2 regions of the Paenibacillus sp. J31R120 genome follow, and region 2 is predicted to be linked to the other one. Evidence: riboswitches for the same ligand, from Rfam matches in the RefSeq annotation. Region 2 holds a riboswitch; the other holds the start of a gene.

Region 1 (7,923 bases), on a different contig from region 2:
CGATAATTCCAATGTTCATGAAGCTGCATCCTCTCTTCGCAACCTTAACTGTACAGTATCATGTGCATCAGAGAGTTCAAGTGAAACGGCGTTTAACAGGGCTGATTTACAAAACTTTTGGGAACATGCTTAAGAACAAGCTGCATCCATGTCCATATATGAATATATACAGCGCCAAAACAAGCTGCATCGGGGATCCATACAAATACAGCATTACCACGACAAAACTTCATCCAGAATGATGCATACCCTATTCATACATAGGGTTTCAATGAAGTTTCAATCGTCTATACGATTGTATATACTACGCAAGCAAAGTCGTATACATATTCTATACGGCAAGCATGCCGGAGAGTGTATGCCGTTTGACCTTCACCCTCTCCAGCACGTACAATAAGGGGTATTCCTGCAAAATGAGGTGTGTTACAAATGCGAAAATCAGCTTACAAATGGTTTGTTCTCATGTTGCTTCCAGCCTTGCTGCTAGCTGGCTGCGGTTCATCCAACCAGGGTTCGAACAGCATAGATCCTACCCCGGAGCAGACAAACTCAAGCTCGCCTATCCATACAGAAAGCCCAAAACCTGATCCTTCTAACGAGACGTCAGCAACACCTACTCCTGATCCGCAACTGGATATGATTCAGGAGCAGATGAAGCACATGAGCTTGGATGAAAAAATCGGACAGCTCGTCATCGTCGGCTTAGATGGAACCGAAATGAACGGCTTCACCCAAAAGATGATCCAGGACTATAAAGTCGGCGGATTCATCTTATTCAAAGACAACATCAAAAACGCACAGCAGACGCTGGCGCTTTTGAACGATTTGAAACAGACCAATACCAGCAACGACATTCCGCTATGGCTTAGCGTCGATCAGGAAGGCGGCAGAGTGAGCCGTATGTCTTCCGAATTCGTAAAAATCCCGGCTGCGGGCCATGTGGCGGCAGCCAACAACTTGCCGTATACGAACGGAATCGGAAAGGCGCTGGGCACCGAGCTAAAGGCGCTGGGCTTCAATCTAGATTTTGCTCCTGTCCTGGACATTAACAGCAACCCTAAAAACCCAGTCATCGGCGACCGCTCCTACGGCTCGACACCAGACAAAGTAACAGCACATGGCCTGGAAGCACTGGACGGCATCACATCGGAAGGCGTAGCTGCGGTCGTCAAGCATTTTCCGGGACATGGCGATACATCCGTAGACTCGCATTATGATTTGCCTCTCGTTCATAAGTCGCTCGAGGAGCTGGAGAAATTCGAGCTCATTCCTTTCAAAGAGGCCATTGAACAGGAGGTTGACGCCATCATGGTCGCGCATCTGCTCATGATGGATCTGGACACTAAACACCCTGCTTCTATATCCGAGGCTGTAATCAACGACTTGCTGCGTGAGAAGCTGGGATATGAGGGCGTCGTGATAACGGATGATATGACAATGGGCGGCTTGCTGAACGGCAACAAAATCGGGGACGCATCCGTAACCGCCGTCCAGGCGGGCGCAGACATCGTGCTCGTAAGCCATGAAGAGAAGCTGCGAATCGAAGCTCTGGATGCCCTTAGACAAGCTGTTCACTCCGGTGAGATAAGTGAGGAACGGCTGGACGAAAGCGTCTATCGTGTGCTTAGCCTGAAGCAAAAGTACAAGCTCTCCGACGAGTCAACTCCTGATATAGACGTCTCCGCTGTCAACGAAGTCATCAATAACGCACTACAAGCCCGGCCATAATGGCCCGGGCTTTTTTATTTCCTTTTCCTATCAATCGCAACAAACTATATTTCGAGTTCCTTCTAAACGAAATTCAAACCAAAGACCGACCTCTCAACAAAATAAAGATCTCTCCAAGACCCTTCACTTTCCCAAACCTGCTCACTATCCCATCAACTCAGGGCAAAAACAAAATAATTTAGAGAGTAAGATTGTAAGACTTATAAGGGCTACGGGTTATCGGTTATGGGTTATCAGTTATGGGTTATGGGTTATTGATTCGCGTGATGGATTACACGTTATGGGCTACGTGTTTTGGGTTATTGATTCACGGGATTGGATTCGCGAGATGAGTCATACACTACGTGTTAACCGTTAAGGAACTCGTATGATGGGATTCGCGTTAAAAGTTACACGTGATAGGCTACGTACGGGTTATGGGTTATTGATTCACGTGATGCGTTATGAGTCATACACTACGTATTAAGCGTTAAGGGGCTCGTATGATGGGATTCGCGTTAAAAGTTATGCGTGATAGGGCTCGCGTGATGGGTTACATGTTATGGGCTACATACGTATTATGGGTTATTGATTCACGGGATGAGGGATGAGGTACGCGTTACGAGACATACATTACGGGTTACGCATTAAGGGGCTCGCATGATGGGACTCGCGTTAAAAGTTACACGTGATGGGCTACGTGTTTTGGGTTATTGATTCACGGGATGGGGTACGTGTTATAGGGTTCGCGTGATGAGTAATACGATACGGGTTACGCATTATGGGGGTACACGGCTTTTACATGGGTTTAGACAAGTTCAAACACAGTTAGGCAAAGTCAAGCAAAGTTAGGCAAAGTCAAGCAGATATTGATACATACTCAAACTCAAATAGCTCATAGGTTTGAAAGCTAATGCGTCTTCGTTGCAGTACAATCAATGCTTCATTTGCAGTGATAGGCTTGCTGTGTGTTCAAATGCGCATTTAATAGCGCCAGTGGAGGCGTTCAGCCTTAAGCAATATTCGTCCATGTACTGCTGGGCATACTTATCCCCGATTCCGTGAAACTTGTCCTTCATCCAACTAAACGCATTACTGGCAATCACGGATAACGGGTGGCAAGTACGCTTGCCAGAATTGACTAAATCTCCTGCAGTATTTCGTTTTTGAAACTGCTGAAACCTCGGATTCATCTCCAGGCTGTCATGCCCGCCTAGGTTTAATCGAATTAATATCTCGGCTTGTTCGGAATGCTCGAGGTCTTCCCTAGCCTGCTTGCGCCTGCTCAATAATTGAAATGTAAAAAAGCTGCTACTGCAATTATTCTCGTCTCGTTTTACCGACTTAATGATTGCGACAGACCTCTCCTTCTGTAACCTGTCATCGGATAAAAGAGCCTGCTGATTAAAAATCTCATGTTTAACTTCTATATATTCGCCCCATATTTGCTGCGACTCCATGGACAATACGGAACGAATTTTATTCAACATGCGCCAAGCCGTCTTATAGGTAATGTCCAGAAGCGCAGATAATTGCACGGCATTAACGCTATGCTCGAACTTTCCAACTAAATACATAACAAACAACCACTTCCGTATAGAAGTGCGACTTTTATGTAAAATGGTATGGGAGGTTAGCGACTGCTGATATTTGCACTTCGTGCATTCATAAAGAGGCAGACTTCTCGTAACGATCTTATATGCAGAGCGATGTCCACAACAATAGCACTTAAAGCCTGATGGCCACTTCAAACGTTCAAGAAGAGGAAGAAAATCCTCATCCCTCCGATATTGTGCATTAAACTCTTGCCAAGCTAATAATATTCCCACATCACTCACCCCCCCCAAAAAAAGAACATATGTTCTGTTTTTAGTATAACAAAATACCCAACCTTTTACAAGAGTTGGATAGATGGTTTTATCTTATATACCTGTTCCTGAGCAGATGGGAGAGTGAGCCCTTTTCCAAAGAAGAACACCCTCAGAAAGGGGGTACTGAATGATTTCTGTATACGTACATGTTATCGGGCAAAAAGTATACTGTCCTTCTGCAAGCATCCAGACTTCACACTTAGTCTGCGAATGTCCGCTCGAACCTTGTAATATCGCTGTTTTTGCCGATGATAACTAACATGTCGCCTTCAAATATACGATCGTCCGCGTGCGGAGATACAACCAAGTCATTGTCTTTTCTGCGTATGGCCATGACGCTGCAGCCGAATTTGGCTCTGAAGTCCAATGTTTTTAATGTTTTGCCGCAGAAGATTGGCGGGGCAATCATTTCGACGAGACTATGTTGGGGGGATAACTCCAAGTATTCAATCATGTTTTTGGAGGTGACCTGATGGGCTACCCGCACTCCTGTATCGCGCTCCGGGTGAACGATATGGTCCGCACCGACGCCTTCAAGCACCCGCTGATGATAATCGCTTGTTGCCTTGGCTGTTACGAATTTGACGCCAATATCCTTCAGAATCAATGTAGTTAATATACTGGACTGAAGGTTTTCGCCTATGGCTACAATCGCATGATCCAGATTGCGCACACCGAGCTCCCGCATGACCTGATCATCAGTCGAATCTGCTTGATAGACATGGGACAAGATAGGCGCGTATTCCTGTACTCTCTTCTCATCCTTGTCGATTCCCATAACTTCGTAGCCAAGCGATAGCAATGTTCGCGTCACACTTCCCCCGAATCTCCCTAACCCAATGACTACAAATTGTTTTCCCATCTGACGAGCCTCTCTTCTACTATTCATTGTTGATTGGACACAGCAAAAACCACAGAGAAACAAGCTCTCTGTGGTCATGACGAACACAAGCGCGCGCACTTATCTCCCGAACAACGCTTACGAGGTTAGCTGACGGATTCGGAAGTCGAGAGCTCCCTACCATAACATGGATTCACCCCTGCGACCCATTACGATCGCTTTGGTTCCCCCGCTGGTCTTAACGGACCATTGAGCGTTACGCATATTCATTTATGAGCCTAATGCTACTCCTTTCCGAATGTTTTGTAAAAGCGCATTCCAGACATGTTTCGGCGGAAAAAGCTTAAAAATCCCGATAGAAGCGCTTACATGCATTGCGCTATCAGCCGATCGCGAATTATATGCGTTTATTGATGCTTTTCTCAACTAGACCATCTCCTCCTGCGCTAGTTGGAAATAAGGGGAAGAATCTATTCCGGTTCTGCTGACAACGTCATTTTCAGTTTAAACTGCTTTGGCGTACAGCCGTTGAAGCGTTTGAACAATTCATAAAAATGCGCCATATTCTCCAGTCCTACGGAATGTGCGATGTCCGTTATTTTTCGGTCGGTCAGGGCAAGCAGGCGCGTAGCCTTAGCAATACGTCGCCGATTGACATACTCGGTAAACGGCAGTCCCATATGCGTTTTGAAATACTTGGAAAAATAGACATAGCTCATTCCGGCTAAAGCGCTCAGTTCAGACATATGTATCTTTTCGCCCAGTCGCTCATCTATAAAGGCAATGACAGGCTTCAGTACGTGAGCGTCCAGCTTTCCGCCCGGTGATAATATGCCGTTTGCGTCATGCCTTAGCATGGCAAGCATCAGCGCTTTGATATGCATGCTGACCGCTACCTCGTAGCCATGACGTCTGGCCATGACTTCCTCATGAATGCTGAAGATCGCACGGCCCACCTCCTCCCTTGCATCTGGGTTGGACGCGAACAGATCATTCAGTCCGTCAAGCGGCTGAAGCACCTCCATGAAACAGCTTAAATAGTTAATCGTCGCCGGATCGAAGTACGGCTCCAGATCGACGTGAAGTACAATATATTCTACTTCGTGCCCTGCATGACCTACTGCTCGATGAAGCTGATTGGAGCCAATCACCATCACATCGCCCTGCTCCAGGCGATAGGTTCTGTCTAAGGTATGCATCTCATGAATTCCGTCTAATACGAGAATAAACTCTACTTCCTTATGATAGTGCCAGCTAGGCAGCTCTGCGCCAGCGAAGCCTTCAAGAAAAAATGTCCATACTTTCAGGCATAGCTGCTGATTCTGGTAATGTATAGGCTCTTTTATAATATCCAAGGCTATCTCTCTCCCGAATGTTAAAATGTTGAAAATGGATATAAAACCATTAAATTATTGCATATACGGCTGCAGCTACTCCCTTGTATGATTAGTACAAAGCTAACCACGAATAAAGGAAGGTGACCCTCTATGAAAGTGGCAGTCCTAGGTTGCGGAGGCATGGGTGCTATTCATGCCGGTATATACGCCAGTCTTGCAAACGTTCAATTAACAGGTGTTTGCGATGCAAATCGTCAATTGGCCGATACATTGGCTGGGCAGACAGGAGCAACCGCATATTACTCGTTCGACGACATGCTGGCAAATGCGGATTTTGAAGCGGTAAGCATCGCGCTGCCTACCTATTTACACAAAGAATATACGCTTAAAGCTGCGAAAGCAAGAAAGCATATTATTTGCGAAAAACCTATCGCCCTTTCACTGGAAGACGCACGGGAGATGATGACGGTCTGTGAAGAGAACGGCGTCCGTCTGTTTGTTGGACATGTTGTTCGCTTCTTCCCTGATTACAACAATCTCAAACAAACGCTGGACAGCGGAAAGCTGGGGCGTCCTGCGGTCGCTCATACCAGCCGGATCGGCGGGCATCCGGGCAACTGGTTTGCGGATGAAGGCTTAAGCGGGGGCGTCATCGTTGATCTGATGATCCATGATCTGGACTTCCTGCGCTCCTGCTTCGGCGAGGTCGAAAGCATATACGCCCTGAACGCGAAACAAGAGGGACTCGATTATGCTCTGGTCACTTTACGCTTCGAAAACGGTACGATTGCAAATGTGGAAGCCAATTGGGGTTATCCAGGGCCGTTCCATACGAAAGCTGAAATCGCCGGCAGCACCGGTATCGTTCGGGCCAATAGCCTGAAAAGCAGCTCCATCCAAATCGTCAAGCAGGGGACAAGCAGCGATACGACTGGAGCCGTCGTCATACCGGGCAGCCCAGGACACAGAAACCCGTATGAGCTGCAATTAGAGCACTTTATTCGCTGTATTGAAGATGGGAGCGAGTCGATCGTTACGGCAGCAGATGCCTACAAAGCGCTTGAGTTGGCCCTATACGCCAGAGAGAGCGCGGTTACTGGCAAAGCCGTTTATTTGAAAGGAGGCCACGCGAAATGAGCAACCTAAAGGTTGGTATGATCAGCTTTGCCCATGAGCATGCCTTTTCTTATCTGGATGCTTTGCTGTCCATCCAAGAAGTTGATATCGTTGGCATTGCGGATCCCGTAGCCGAAAGAGTGGCGGAGGCAACAGCCAAGCATAACATAACCTACTATAATGACTACCTTGCGCTGTTGGAGCAGCCGCTAGATGCAGTTGTCGTCTGCTCTGAAAACGCGCTGCATGCCGAGATTGTAATCGCTGCCGCGGGCAAAGGCGTCCATGTGCTGTGCGAGAAGCCGCTCGGCATATCAATCGATGAGATGAGTCAAATGCTTGAAGTCTGCAAGGACAACCATGTCCAGCTCATGACAGCATTTCCTTGTCGCTATCTTGCAGCGGTCGTAGAAGCCAAGCAGGCAGTAGAACGTGGCGAGATCGGAGAGATCGTGGCGATCAAAGGAACGAATCGCGGCACTGCTCCATCCGGCTGGTTCGTTGATCGCAGCTTGTCCGGGGGAGGCGCCCTGCTCGACCATACAGTGCATGTTATGGATCTCATGCGCTGGTTCACCGGCTCCGAACCAACTGAAGTGTACGCATATGCCGCCACTTTGTTCAATGAGCAGCTTGAGGTAGACGATGCCGGGATGATCCATGTGAAATTCGACAATGGCGCATTCGGAGTTGTCGATACAAGCTGGTCCCGCAAGCCTCCATTCCCGACATGGGGAGACGTCACCATGGAGATTATCGGTACTAAAGGGGTATTATCCGTTGATTCCTTGGCTCAAGTGAATGAAGTATACAGCCAGCAAGACGGACTTGGCCAATGGAATTATTGGGGGGATAATATGGATCTATATCTGATTCGTTCCTTCGTCGAAGCCATCCGCAGCGGTCAACAGGTTCCGATAACAGGAGTTGACGGCATGCGTTCCGCTGCTGTTGCTCTTGCAGGCTACCAATCGATTCAAGAAGGCCAGCCCGTTAAGCTGCACTCCTAAACCTATTACGGACCGTAACCATTACGTGTACGCTCCGAGCA
Region 2 (7,923 bases):
CGGCCAAATCGAAAATATGCGTCAAGCCGTTCGCTTGGAACTGCTGCTGCAGCGCCGCGGAAAATTGGCCTTTGTCCAAATCGGCGGAATAGTCGGAAGCCAGCAGCGTAAACAGCTTTTCGCCCAGGAAGCTGGCCACCGGGTTTCCTTTTGTATCGAACGACTGAATACGCTGGTTGACGGTTTCGAGAATGAGCACGCGCCCGTCCGGCGTCACCGCCAGCGCCCGTGGTCCGCTCAGTAGCCCTTGCCTCACGCCGAGCCCCGATACCATCTGCGCATCCTCCGCCTTGTTGTCGTCCGACGGCGCCTCGGGAATTTGCAAAATTTCCATCTTGCTGTCCCGCCAACTGACGGCAATTACCGCACCTTCCGGATGCACAACGACTCCGTCGAGATTGGACAAATTGAATTTGCCCCAGCTTTTCAAATTCGGACCGTTCAAGCCGAAGCCCGGCTTGCCGTCCATCAGATCGACACGGCGCAAGTGAAACTGGTTATTGCGCGTATCGACAATAAAGTTGTTCAGGCTGACCTCACGATCCTGTCCTTCCTTCGGCTCGACACCGAACTGGTCGTAAGCGATAGCCGGCTGGACGGCAAACGCCGTCTCGGACAGCTTGAAGCGTGACTGCGGATCGGCCAGCACGGACAAGTTTTGCGCCAAATAATTTTGACTGCTGGCGCTCCATACATAGCCGACCTGGTACGCCTGCCCGTTCAGCGTCATGCCGACCGGCTTGCACAGCCGATTGCCTCCGCTGCTGCAATCGAGACTCGCCACCGTCGCCGTCGGCAAATCGCCCGCATGCCAGATATGCTTTTGACTCGGAGCGTCGTAGACGATTTTTTCCTTATATTTGTATTGGGTATCCTGCGTGAGCGGAACGAGAATTTCTGTAATGCTGCCAGAAAGCCGCAGCGAGGGTGAGCCGTCGTCCGGGAAAGCGGGCAGCCATTCGCCCTGATATTTGCCGCACAGCCAGCCGTTCTCGGAGTAGATGCCCGCCATAATTTGCAGCTTGCCTCCGACCGGAATATCCGCGAACGTAAGCTTAAGCGGCGTGCTGGACGTCGTCTCCGGCATTTTGCCCTTCAGCACGAAGTTCGTTCCGCCCTGGTACTGGACGGTCACTTGATAGTGATGGGACACAGCTGGCCAGACGGCCGTCTCCGGATGTCCTGCTTCGCCGTGCTCAGGGTCCGGCTTCAACGTAAACTCCAGATCCATGGAACGGGCCACGGTGGCCGCCAGCGTCGATGGGGAGGACATAATTTCGCCCGTCGTAACAGCCATGCTCGCAACATTAATCGCCATGTTCGCCGCCCGAAGCGCCCAGCCGACAAACGGAATGTTAGTGGCAAGCGCAGCCGCTGTAATTTCGCCCGTTATTTTCAGTGCGAGCTTCTCCAGTCCCTTCTTCACCAGCATGCCCGCAACTGCATTGGCTACGGTGGACAGCGCCCACTTCGTATGACCAAGCGCAGATGCCGTCGCCACCCCTCCGCCGACGATTGGGAAAGCAACGCCCAATACGGCGATAATGTTATCCCAATCGTCGACGAATTCGTTAAACCATTTGGAGCTTGTAATCGCCGCTCCCGCTACGAGGAAGATGGTCGGGATGCCGTACTGCATAATGCCCGTCATCAGGGACCCGACCAGTGCTATATCCTTATCCCACTGAGACGTGCCCAGACCGCCGAATTGCAGCTTAAGGCTCGTCGCATCGCTTGGAAATTTGAACGACAGCGTTTTGGGATCGGTGGGCATCGGTATGCCCATCACCGAGTTGACCGCCGAGACCGGCGTAATAAATTTTTTGTAATCCGTCTCGAACCAGCTTCTCATAAATTCCGGTAGCTTCTCTTCCCAGCCCTCCGGATTTTTGATTTGCTCGCCTTTCTCGTTAAAAAACTGCGCAAACGCGCCTACCGATCGCAAATACGTATTTTTCACATCGATGGAAAACGTGCCGTCCGCATGGAACTTCAGCGAGCCTGCATTCACGTCCAGCCCGTGGTTCGGCGTAAGCTCCTTTACCGTCCACTTGAACTGAGGGGCGGCAGGCTCTAAGCCATCCACACCGGTAGCGTACGCTCTGCGAACGGTGACATTGCTGGAGCCGCTGTTGTCCTGATGCTCGCTCGCCGTTTTGCCCTGGTTTACGCTCCACGTCTGGTTTTGCAGCGCGGTATCGTTGCTCGCCGTCTGCATCGCTCCGCCGTTCGGCGCTGTCGCCGCATCTGTTGTCATTTCCGACCATTTGTACTCTAAAACGCGGTCGCCTACTTTGCGATCAGCCAAATCGAACTCAAAATAAAGCGGGTTGCCGTCCTTATCAACGGAATCGGTAATAGTCGCCCATCCGCCCGTCGAGCTGGCTTCGCCTTGTTTGCTGAGGATGATTGCCAGATTTCGAACCCGGTTATATTGCTGCGGATTAACGATTTCGGAAGGGTAAATATGATCGTTGGTCACAATGGCGGCCGTATGCGGCCGGTTGGAAGCAAGCTCCGGATTGGAGAACAGAATCGAGATCGCAGTATCTATTGGCGACTGCAGCAGCTCGGCATCGACACAGGCTTGAATGAGCTCGCTATTGCTTAAGCTATTGGCCAATTTGGTTAGGCCCAGTGCGCTCAGCTTAGGATGGTGGTATATACCGTTCCGCGCCATTTTGCGCTCATAGTACTTTCTGCGATGCCGCTCGGGAATATGGATCGACACGTGATGTAGCGCAGGTAGATAAATGTCGGGGTTGGGATCGGGCGATGTGACCCGAATACGGGTCAAATGCTCGGTCGGAAGCAGCTCTTCTGGAATTTCTGCATAGTGTGTGAACAGGCTACGGCTCGTTTCCGAGAGCAGCGAAAGCGCCCCGTTGCCCGAAGCGGCAGTGCGAAGGGTATGTACGGTATGCGCCTTCGTTACCACCTTTTCCGTGCCCACCCAAGTGGTGAGTTCTTGGCCCTTATAGCCCTCCACCAGTTGGAAATGAAATGTTTTTGCCATCTACATTCTCCTTTCGGAATTTACTTCTGAGACGCAAGGGCTACCGACATTTAGATGTAAAAACTTGTGAAAAAACCCTTTTGTTGTACTCTTATAAATTATAGCAATAAATAGTAACATTTGGGAATTTATTTTTCGGAAGATTGCGAGCTTGCCAATTCCGTGCATGACGAACTTGGGCTGCCAATGGCAGTCCTTTAAAAAGGGGGAATTATGAAGCGATCCTTAAACCTAATCTTTTACTGAATTCAGGAGCAAGAAGATGAAAAAATGCGCGGCGTCAAGATTGGAGCCGATATGTACGGATTTTCAGACGAATGTTATTCAAAATCACGTTAAGCTTCCTCCCCTGTTTGTTTACAGCCTGCTCATCGAGGAGTAAGATTTATCAATGTAAGCTCACAAATACATGAATCCTTGATCGCTTAATTCTGCGCAGCAGAAACGGGGGAACCATCGGAATGGCTTGCCGTTCCAGGGGTGAATCGCTTGATTGTCTCAATCGGCGTAAGGTTACTTTCAGACCTGAATCCGTCAGCTAACCTCGTAAGCGTCTCGAAAGAGGAACTCATCGCGTTTTTTAGAAACCGCGGGAAGGTCCCTACTTTCCTGCGGTTTTTTTGCCATTCGATGAAGAGATTAAGGTTTATCGTTGACTCGGAATTGAGCTGCAATCCTCATAAAATGGAGTGGATGACGACATGGCAGCTTTTAAACGTTTTTTAATCGGCAAGCCTTTGAAGACAAACGAACTGGGCGAGCAAAAATTGAACAAGAAAAAAGCGCTCGCGATTTTATCCTCGGACGCTCTCTCATCCGTCGCATACGGACCTGAGCAAATATTATTGGTTCTCATTACGGTTAGCGCCGCAGCATTCTGGTATTCGATCCCCATCGGGATCGGCGTGTTAATCTTGCTGACTGCCCTGATTTTGTCGTACCGTCAAATCATATTCGCTTATCCGCATGGTGGCGGGGCTTATGTCGTTTCGAAAAATAATCTCGGCGTATACCCCGGTCTGGTGGCAGGCGGGTCACTACTTGTTGATTATATTCTGACGGTAGCCGTCAGCGTATCAGCCGGTACCGATGCCATTACGTCCGCCTTTCCTTCGTTGCATGAATACACGGTTCCAATTGCCGTCGTATTCGTACTTCTGCTTACTCTGCTGAATTTGAGAGGCGTGACAGAATCAGCGTCCATTCTGGCTTATCCGGTATACTTGTTTGTTTTGTCCCTATTGATCTTGATCGGAGCCGGCTTATACCGCATCATGGTCGGCGGCGTAGCTTCGGATCTGCATACGCCAATCGGCACGCCAATCGCAGGGATCAGCTTATTCTTACTGCTTAAGGCATTCGCTTCCGGAAGCTCCGCACTGACCGGGGTCGAGGCGATTTCTAATGCAATTCCGAACTTCAAGAGCCCTGGCCCTAACAATGCAGCCAAAACATTGTCTGCTATGGGAATATTGCTCGCTCTGTTGTTTTCGGGGATTGTGGTGCTCGCGTACTTGTATGGCATCAAGCCGCTTGAGGAAGCCACCGTCGTTTCGCAAATCGCCGAAACAACGTTCGGACGCCATATTATGTACTTTTTCGTCCAGGGGACTACTGCTCTTATTCTGATACTTGCCGCCAATACGGGATACTCGGCATTCCCGCAGCTTGCAGTCAACCTGGCGAAAGATAAGTTCATTCCAAGAATGTTCACCGTTCGCGGCGACCGGCTCGGCTATTCGAACGGCATTATAATTCTAGGATTGCTGTCGATTCTGCTCATCATCGCTTTTCAAGGAAAGACGGAGCATCTGATCCCGCTCTATGCTGTTGGGGTATTCATCCCCTTCACATTGTCCCAATCGGGCATGATGGTGAAGTGGATACGCGAGAAGCCGGCAGGCTGGATCACAAAGCTGACCATCAACTCGACGGGAGCTCTTATCAGCTTCACGGTTACGATGATGTTCTTCATCACCAAATTGGCGCAGGTATGGCCGGTACTTGTGTTTTTGCCGCTCATCGTTTATTTGTTCCACCGCATCAAAAAGCATTACGAAGCGGTCGGCGATCAACTGCGTCTTGCCACATGTGAGCCGGCGGTTCCGATCAAAGGCAACGTCATCATCGTGCCGGTATCCGGCATCACCCATGTCGTGGAGCAGTCGTTAAATTATGCGCAGTCTCTCGGCGCCGAGCAAATCATCGCCGTCTACATCCCGTTCGACCGGGAAGAAGAATCAAAGTTCGAGAAGAAATGGAGCCAGTGGAAGCCGGAGGTTCGCCTGGTCACGCTGCACTCCCCATACCGAAGCATCATCCAACCGCTCAGTAAATTCATCGACATGGTGAAACGCAAAGCGGATGAGTCGAATTACCAGGTAACGGTCGTCATTCCTCAGTTCATTCCAAAGAAGGGCTGGCATAATCTTCTTCATAACCAAAGCAGCTTTATGATCCGGACGCATCTGCTCTACCGCAAGGACATCATCATTACGACCGTACCGTACCATTTGAAGAAATAAACGAAAAAAGCTTGGATTCCTGATTGGATTTCCAAGCTTTTCTAGTTGCATTTTTAGGTGAATAAGTTAGCAGTTCTGTACGCATATTATCTTCGACATTTTTTTATAGACTTGTTACGTCTAAACTCAAGTTAGTGTGGTCCAGCGAGAAAATGGAGATGATACCTATGGAACCCATTGAAGTCAGTCTGTTTATGACGGGAGAACCGTATCCATTCAAAAGCTTTAAACTTACTTTTTCGGAATTCAGAGTATTTCTCGATTACATTAAACAAAACGGTTTGAATCGGGATTATCACGATCGGCAAGAAAGGGACAAGCTCGTCCAAAAAAGAATCTGATTTTGTACTAGTTGAGAAAGCGGAGCGAACTAATGTATTTGAAACTGTATTGACCTTCGAATTTAAGGATAAATAGCTTGAATTCTCTTTGTATCATGTGAGTATGCACGAATCCCTATCTACTAATCGACGAGAAAAAGCCCGATTCACTATTAGGAGTGAGTCGGGCTATTATAATGTGACATCAATATATCTAACATTATCTAATGGATTATTTAAACTAAAATCTATGAATCCACCATTATATGCTCCCTCATTGTACGTGATTAAAAAAGTTTGTTTTTTTAACGCAAGCCCGTGATTTGAAAGCCACATTAAGACCTCATTAGCTCCTTCGCTAACTGTTAGGTTGTCTAGAATTGTTTTCCTTGTATAATAATGCTCAATCGATCCAGCAACTAAGTCAGAAAGACTTAAAAGATCTAAGAAAAGAGGATCTGTCCCTTTTTGAAACGGTTTTGAATAGCCTACTACAGGATATTCTGCTCCCTTAAAGGAGTGTATTGCATTTTTAAACATTCTCGCTGTAGCTTTAGATAATTTTTCATTAGCCATAATGCTATCTTCATCAGTCATCCAAAATATCTTTTTTCCATTCGGCACCATTAAATTAGTCAAATAAGCCATTGTACCAATAATTCTCTGTACCTTTTCGGCAGTATCAGGTTTCCACTTCCCCAAGTTTTCTTTCTCGAGATGATTAACCAGTTGCCTCAGTGACTCCAAATTGTTTTGGCCAAAAACAGAAATTACATCCTTTTCTACAACCAAAGTAAAAATGAGCCCATTGACTGCCCAATTCATTAATTCTAGATACTCTTTCAATGATCTTTTGATGGGACCATAATGAAGGTCTTTAAATGCGATTTCCTTATAAGGATGGTTTAATCCATATTTAGTGCGTAATTTTAGTATCTCTTTCTCATATAAGATACCGAGATAATCGTAGTCTACAAATGCAAACGTATATGTGTAATATTTACTATTAGGAGATTCCCCTCCATAATCAGACAATATTGCAACTGTATCTGTTTTTTCAAAGTTAGGTAATAGTAAGCGTTTGTTCATCTTTCTCTTTATAAATGATGTATTAAATAATTCAAATAGAGTAGGATTTCCACTTTCCAACATCACAGGAAGATCAATTTGTTTTAAAATTAATGAATTTACAAACTTAGTTAAGTCCTGCTCCAATGTTATGCCTCCAAAAACCTCTAGTCAGCTTTGCACGTATTGCGACGATTCAAATCTAGAATCTCGTTAACGTCGTATTCCTCGAACTTATCCAGCAGCGGGTCGCTGCCATGCTTTAGCTTAAGATCCATCTCTTCCGGGTACAGTGGAACGATAGCGTAGAAATGCACGGTCCGCCCATCCTCCATTTCTAGCGAAATAAAATCTTCATCTACTTCAAGAGGAGGCAACAAAATGATTCCGCTCATGCTCGTTTGCTGTGAAAGCGGTTCGGCCGGATCTCCGTTAGGTATCGTATGCTCCCAGCCTAGCCAAGTATCGTAGTCATGGGGAAATCTAGCCAGCATCTTCAGCCATCGAATAGGCCAATAGTAATCCGGATTTTCTAAATCCTCTTGCGAGAATCGCCAATCCGGAGGCAGGCAGATCATCAATTCCGCAAATTCATAGCCTTCCGCATCTTCTGGCGTATTCATAGGCAAAAAGCTCATGCCCGTTGTGAACAACGTATAGTAGTTGCGCTCAGGAGTCGGATGAATAATGTGAACGTCAATATGTACAACATCCGATAGGATTTCGTGAAATACGGAATTGATCTCCCCGATATGCCGTTGCACATGTTCTTCAATTCTGCTCACCCATTCTTCTTCCCCGTATTCCGCTGGTTGCCATTCCCGCTGTCTATCGCTGTAGCGATAGATCGGGTAACCTGACTCCGAATACTCCGATGATTTCGACATGTTCGCCTCTCCTCTGCTTCATCCAATTTCTACCCAATGGAATTAGTATAACGAAGCTGTATATTTTAGACAATGAGAGTAGAGTCCCTTACTCCATATTTCCAGAT

The links. A riboswitch is a leader RNA that binds a small molecule or an ion and turns the genes downstream of it on or off. The one in region 2 is predicted to bind cyclic di-AMP.
Region 1: another riboswitch for cyclic di-AMP. It lies ahead of AC0YNW_RS18705 (potassium channel family protein); the one in region 2 lies ahead of AC0YNW_RS06125 (APC family permease).

The regions. Positions count from the first base shown of each region.
Region 1 is NZ_JBWDNN010000005.1:66,004-73,926, forward strand. Features, by position in the region: gene AC0YNW_RS18690 (UDP-glucose dehydrogenase family protein) at 1-19, opposite strand, end outside; gene nagZ (beta-N-acetylhexosaminidase) at 430-1,728, shown strand; gene AC0YNW_RS18700 (IS1595 family transposase) at 2,643-3,536, opposite strand; gene AC0YNW_RS18705 (potassium channel family protein) at 3,778-4,440, opposite strand; cyclic di-AMP (ydaO/yuaA leader) riboswitch at 4,540-4,685, opposite strand; gene AC0YNW_RS18710 (helix-turn-helix domain-containing protein) at 4,890-5,774, opposite strand; gene AC0YNW_RS18715 (Gfo/Idh/MocA family protein) at 5,907-6,893, shown strand; gene AC0YNW_RS18720 (Gfo/Idh/MocA family protein) at 6,890-7,882, shown strand.
Region 2 is NZ_JBWDNN010000001.1:1,325,361-1,333,283, reverse strand. Features, by position in the region: gene AC0YNW_RS06130 (hypothetical protein) at 1-3,016, opposite strand, end outside; cyclic di-AMP (ydaO/yuaA leader) riboswitch at 3,429-3,585, shown strand; gene AC0YNW_RS06125 (APC family permease) at 3,718-5,541, shown strand; gene AC0YNW_RS06120 (hypothetical protein) at 6,054-7,076, opposite strand; gene AC0YNW_RS06115 (suppressor of fused domain protein) at 7,097-7,816, opposite strand.